One region of the Streptomyces sp. NPDC048185 genome, then DNA from elsewhere that is predicted to be linked to it. Evidence: riboswitches for the same ligand, from Rfam matches in the RefSeq annotation. Region 1 holds a riboswitch; the other holds the start of a gene.

Region 1 (3,205 bases):
TGGTGCGGGAGGCGGCGGCCCGGCTGCTGGACTCGGTGGACACCACGGGCGGTGTGCGGCTCCTGGGGGTCGGCGTCAGCGGGCTCGCCGACTACACGCAGGAGGACCTGTTCGCGCAGGCCGCGGGGGAACGGGTCGAGGAGCTCGCGGAGGAGCCGGGCGAGAAGCCCGCCGAGGAGGTGGGACGGACGCCCGTGGAGCGCCGCTGGCCCCCGGGGCACGACGTGCGGCACGCGGAGCTCGGGCACGGCTGGGTGCAGGGCAGCGGCCTGGGGCGGGTCACGGTCCGCTTCGAGACGCCGTACTCCGGGCCCGGCCGGGTGCGGACCTTCCCCGTCGGCGACCCTCTCCTGACCCCGGCCGAGCCGCTGCCTCTCGTCGCGTCCGCGCCACCTGGCCCCGGGGAGGGGGCCGGCGGCGCGGACGGCTTCGAGGTGGCCCCCTCGGACTCCGCGGCGGCCCCGGCCGCCGGGGCCGCCGATCCCGGGGGCGCGGTCTCCTGAGCCGCGGCCGTCAGGACACGGGGCTGTCGTGACGTGACACGGGGCTGTCGTGAGGTGCGACGGGTGTGAAGGACCCTCGGCCGGGGCGGTGTGCCCCGTGGCCGGCGTCGGGGCGCCGGGCCTCAGCCCTCCTCGTTGCCCGTGCCCGCCAGCTTGCCGAAGTCGTGGTCGGGGAGCGGGGGAGCGGCGGCCACGTCGAGACCGTAGTGGTGGTAGAGCTGGAGTTCCTGCTCGGGGGAGAGATGGCGTCCGACGCCGAAGTCGGGCGCCTCCTTGATCAGGGACCGGTCGAAGGGCACGCGCAGGGCGCCGTCGACCAGCTCGCTGGGCTCCAGGGGCACGAAGGCGTCCCTGCTGAACAGGCCCGTGCGGATGGCGGCCCACTCGGGGACGCCGGTGGCGTCGTCGAGGTAGACCTCGTCGACGGTGCCGATCCTGGTGCCGTTGCGGTCGAACGCCTTGCGGCCTATCAGATTGCGCGGATCGATGTCGGTACGCACGGGCCCTCCACTTGGTCGCACTCCGGTCGCAAACCATCCGGCGAATCATCCGCCAGTACTACAAAAAGGCACATTGGGGAGAGCGGCCACTCGAAGGTGCGCTCGGTCACTCGCAGACCTGTGCGTCCGCCTCGCTGGTAGGCTGGCTAACGGCTGCTGACCCCGTGCGGGAGAGTCCTCCAGACACCATCGGAGGCGCCGAAGGAGCAAATCCTCCCCGGAATCTCTCAGGCACACGTACCGCACGGACGAGGTCACTCTGGAAAGCAGAGCGGGTGCCGACGGCCCCTGCTCTCACCGACGGTGAAAGCCGGCAGCCCTCGGGCGGCCCGGTGAAGCTCTCAGGTCGAGATGACAGAGGGGGAGGCCGTCCGGGCACCCGCGCCGTGGTGCCCCTCGAAGGTCGTCAGACCAGGAGGCCTCCGCAATGACCGCCCCTCGCATTCCGCTCTCCGAGCTCGAACAGGCAGCACCCTTCGAGCAGCGCCACATCGGCCCCGACCACGAGGCCCAGGCCAAGATGCTCGCGCAGGTCGGCTACGGCTCGCTCGACGAGCTGACGGCCGCCGCGGTACCGGATGTGATCAAGAACGCCGACGCGCTGGACCTGCCGGGCGCCCGCTCCGAGGCCGAGGTGCTGGCCGAGCTGCGCTCGCTGGCCGACCGCAACCAGGTCCTCGACTCCATGATCGGCCTCGGCTACTACGGCACCTTCACCCCGCCGGTGGTCCTGCGCAACGTCATGGAGAACCCGGCCTGGTACACCGCGTACACGCCGTACCAGCCGGAGATCTCCCAGGGCCGCCTGGAGGCCCTGCTGAACTTCCAGACCATGGTCGCCGACCTCACCGGCCTGCCCACCTCCGGCGCCTCGCTGCTCGACGAGGGCACCGCCGCCGCCGAGGCCATGGCCCTGTCCCGGCGCATGGGCAAGAACAAGAAGGGCCTCTTCCTGGTCGACGCGGACGCCCTGCCGCAGACCATCGCCGTGATCCAGACCCGCGCCGAGCCGACCGGCGTCGAGGTCGTCGTCGCCGACCTGAGCGACGGCATCCCGGCGGAGGTCGCCGAGCGGGAGATCAACGGCGTCCTGATCCAGTACCCGGGCGCCTCCGGAGCCGTCCGCGACATCAAGCCGGTCATCGAGCGGGCGCACGAGCTCGGCGCGCTCGTCACCGTCGCCGCCGACCTGCTCGCCCTCACGCTGCTCACCTCGCCCGGCGAGCTCGGCGCGGACATCGCCGTCGGCACCACCCAGCGCTTCGGCGTGCCGATGGGCTTCGGCGGGCCGCACGCCGGCTACATGGCCGTGCACGAGAAGTTCGCGCGCAGCCTGCCCGGCCGCCTGGTCGGCGTCTCCGTGGACGCCGACGGCAACAAGGCCTACCGTCTGGCCCTGCAGACCCGCGAGCAGCACATCCGCCGGGAGAAGGCCACCAGCAACATCTGTACCGCGCAGGTGCTGCTCGCGGTCATGGCCGGCATGTACGCCGTCTACCACGGCCCGGAGGGACTGCGGGCCATCGCCCAGCGCGCCCACCGGTACGCCACCGTCACCGCCGCCGGCCTCGCGGCGGGCGGCGTCGAGATCGTGCACGGCGCCTACTTCGACACGGTCACCGCGCGCGTGCCCGGCCGGGCCGACACGATCGTCCACGCCGCCCGCGAGAACGGCATCAACCTGCGCCTCGTCGACGCCGACCACGTGTCGTTCGCCTGCGACGAGACCACCACGCGCGCCCAGGTCGGCGGCGTGTGGAACGCGTTCGGCGTCGAGGGCGACGTCGAGGCCCTGGACGCCGCCACCGAGGAAGCGCTGCCCGAGGCGCTGCTGCGCACCGACGACTTCCTGACCCACCCCGTCTTCCACGCGCACCGCTCCGAGACCGCGATGCTGCGCTACCTGCGCCGCCTCGCCGACCGCGACTACGCGCTGGACCGCGGCATGATCCCGCTGGGCTCCTGCACCATGAAGCTCAACGCGACCACCGAGATGGAGCCGGTCACCTGGTCCGAGTTCGGGCAGCTGCACCCCTTCGCGCCCGCCGAGCAGGCGCAGGGCTACCTCACCCTCATCCGTGAGCTGGAGGAGCGGCTCGCCGAGGTCACCGGCTACGACAAGGTGTCGCTCCAGCCGAACGCCGGGTCGCAGGGCGAGTTCGCCGGGCTGCTCGCCGTCCGCGGCTACCACCGCGCCAACGG
Region 2 (3,205 bases), on a different contig from region 1:
CCGTCCTCGGCGCCCGACAGCCACTCGTGCTCCTTGCTGTAGCGCAGCTGCTGGGGGTTGCTCATGGCCTGAATTCTCCTGTACGCGGGGGAGTGGTGTTGAAGGGGGGACTGCGGAACTGCTGCTGAGAAGCGCCGGACGCACGAGGGGGCACCGAAGGGCCCCGCGCGCCCAGTGTCTACTTCTGGCGCTTGTAGAAAGGCAGCGCCACGACCTCGTACGGCTCGTGGGTGCCCCGGATGTCCACGCCGACCCCGGCGGTGCCCGGCGCCGCGTGCGCGGCGTCGACGTAGGCCATGGCGATCGGCTTGCCCAGCGTCGGGGACGGGGCGCCGGAGGTGACCTCGCCGATCACCTCGCCGTCGGCCACGACCTGGTACCCGGCACGCGGGACCCGGCGGCCCTCGGCGACCAGGCCGACCAGGACGCGGGGCGGGTTCGCCTCGGCCCGGGAAGCGGCCTCCTGGAGGGCGGCCCGCCCCACGAAGTCGCCCTCCTTCTCGAACTTCACCACCCGGCCGAGCCCGGCGTCGAAGGGCGTCAGCGCCGTGGTCAGCTCGTGCCCGTACAGCGGCATGCCCGCCTCCAGGCGGAGCGTGTCCCGGCAGGACAGGCCGCACGGGACCAGCCCGGCGCCCTCGCCGGCCTTGGTCAGCGCCTGCCACAGCTCCACCGCGTGCTCCGGCTTCACGAACAGCTCGAAGCCGTCCTCGCCGGTGTACCCGGTGCGCGCGATGAGCGCGGGGACGCCGGCGACCGTGCCGGGCAGGCCGGCGTAGTACTTCAGGCCGTCCAGGTCGGCGTCGGTGAGCGAGGCGAGGATGCCGGGGGACTCGGGGCCCTGCACGGCCAGCAGCGCGTAGGCGTCGCGGTCGTCGCGGACCTCGGCGTCGAAGGCGGCGGCCCGCTCGGTGAGCGCGTCCAGCACCACCTGGGCGTTGGAGGCGTTGGCGACCACCATGTACTCGGTCTCGCCGAGGCGGTAGACGATCAGGTCGTCCAGGATGCCGCCGTCCTCGCGGCAGATCATGGTGTAGCGGGCGCGGCCCGGCTTCACGCTGCCGATGTTCCCGACCAGCGCGAAGTTCAGCAGGTCGGCCGCCTGCGGGCCGGTGACGGTGATCTCGCCCATGTGGGAGAGGTCGAAGAGCCCGGCCCGGGTACGCACCGCGACGTGCTCGTCACGCTCGGAGCCGTAGCGCAGGGGCATGTCCCAGCCGGCGAAGTCGGTCATGGTCGCGCCCAGCGCGCGATGCGTGGCATCCAGCGCGGTGCGGCGGATTTCGGTACTGCTCATCGGTCGGTCGTCTCCCAGGACAGGACGGCACGGGCGAGGTCGGTCCTCCCCATCTGTCATCGGAACCTGAGAGGTTCGCCATGACCACCGGAGCACGGCGGTCAGGACTTGCACCTTGGGTGGGGCAGCCGTCGGACGGCGGCCCGCTTTTCAGATGTGCCTCGCCCGCGCGGTAACGGGGCCTGAGAGATTCAAGGGAGGGACTTGCTCCTTCGGCGCCCCGGCGCGGCCGGGGACTCTCCCGCGCGGATTCAAACGGCCGGTATGCAGTTGGCGCCGCCATCATTGCACGCCGGGCCTGTTCGTGGCAGACCGTGATCTGTAACCGGCTTGTGGCAGTAAGCGCACGAAAACGCGAGACCGCCGCATTACCTTCTCTTTACACTCGACGGGGACGGGAACTCGTGAACCGCCCCAGGGGAGGACGATCACGGTGAACAGGACCACGGCGTACGCAACGACCTCGGGCATCGCGCTGCCCAAGCGGCCCGCACCGGCCGAGGAGGCGCGTGCCGCACTGCCCGCACCCGTCGTCCGCGATCTGCGCGACCGCGACGGCCGCAGCCCGCACGCCCTGCTCTTCGGGCCCCACGACCTCGTGGTGATCACCGGCCTGCCCGGCAGCGGCAAGTCCACCCTGATGCGGCGCGCCGTGCGCGGCCGGCGCGTCGACTCCCAGGACACCCGCGACCGCTGGGACCGCCGGATGCCGCGCGTCCTCCCCTACGCCCTCTACCGCCCCCTCGTCCGCCTCGCCCACTACGCCGGGCTGCGCCGTGCCCTGCGCTCCGGCGAGGGCGTCGTCGTGCACGACTGCGGCACCCAGCCCTGGGTGCGCGGCTGGCTGGCCCGCGAGGCCCGCCGCCGCGGCGGCACCCTGCACCTGCTGCTCCTCGACGTCGGCGCCGACGACGCCCTGGCCGGGCAGCGCGAGCGCGGCCGGGGCGTCTCCCGGTACGCGTTCCTGCGGCACCGCGCGGCGACCACCCGGCTGCTGGCCTCCGTGGCCGAGGGCACCCTGCCCGCCGGCTGCTCCTCGGCGGTCCTCCTCGACCGCGCGTCGGCGGACGCGCTGCACCGGATCGCCTTCACCGGCTGAGGTGACGGACCGTGGGCCGACGGGGCCGAACGGGTTAGCCTTTTCAGCCACAGCAGCGGTACCAGGCAGGCGGTAGGCAGATGGACTTCCCAGCGGACTTCCCGGCGGACCTCTCACCGGGGTTCCCGGCGCAGGCGCATCCCCACCCGCACGGTGGATGGCCCGGCAACGAGCTGGAGGAGGTGCTGTCCGCCTCCCTCGGGGTGCCGGGCGCCGCCGGCCGGATCGTCGAGGTCCTCGGCCGCAGCTTCGTCTGGGTCCCGCTGCCCAACGGCGGCGGCCCCGGCACCGGCCCGCTCGACCTGCCCACGGTCGAATGGGACGGCCAGGCCCATGTGCCGGTCTTCAGCTCGGAGGAGCAGCTCCGCAGCGTCGCCGGTCCCCACATGGGGTACACCGTCGCCCCCGCCGCCGAGTTCGCCCGCGGACTGCCCCCGCAGGTCGGCATCGCGGTGAACCCGGACGGCGTGGTCGGCATCCCGCTGCCGCCGGCCGCCGTGGCGGAGCTGTGCCGGGCCGGGCGCACCCCGCTGGACGGGCCCGCGTCCGGCGGCCGGGTCCGCCTCTTCGAACCCGACTGGCAGGACGACCCGGTGGACTTCCTGGCCGCCGCCTCGGCCGAGTTCGCCGCCACCGGCGTGGTCCGCACCGCCCGCCGCTGCCTGGCCGCCGTCGAGACCGCCGACCCGGTGATGTTCGTCGGCGTGGAGCTGTCCCACTGGGAGGGCGACGCCCGCGCCCTCCCCCTCGACGCCCTCGGCCGCGCCCTCGGCGCGGTCCCGGTCGCGTGGCCCGTCAACCTGGTTCTC

Evidence for each region. Region 1 has a riboswitch for glycine ahead of gcvP (aminomethyl-transferring glycine dehydrogenase). Riboswitches for the same ligand answer to the same signal wherever they lie in the genome.
Region 2: it holds a riboswitch for glycine, as region 1 does, so the genes downstream of both, gcvT (glycine cleavage system aminomethyltransferase GcvT) here and gcvP (aminomethyl-transferring glycine dehydrogenase) in region 1, are expected to answer to the same signal.

Annotation. Positions count from the first base shown of each region.
Region 1 is NZ_JBIDAN010000008.1:9,875-13,079, forward strand. It holds gene ACGF3H_RS23165 (DNA polymerase IV) at 1-503, shown strand, start outside; gene ACGF3H_RS23170 (PRC-barrel domain-containing protein) at 626-1,003, opposite strand; glycine riboswitch at 1,161-1,256, shown strand; gene gcvP (aminomethyl-transferring glycine dehydrogenase) at 1,431-3,205, shown strand, end outside.
Region 2 is NZ_JBIDAN010000009.1:283,786-286,990, reverse strand. It holds gene gcvH (glycine cleavage system protein GcvH) at 1-65, opposite strand, end outside; gene gcvT (glycine cleavage system aminomethyltransferase GcvT) at 179-1,297, opposite strand; glycine riboswitch at 1,458-1,551, opposite strand; gene ACGF3H_RS26110 (AAA family ATPase) at 1,731-2,396, shown strand; gene ACGF3H_RS26105 (enhanced serine sensitivity protein SseB) at 2,477-3,205, shown strand, end outside.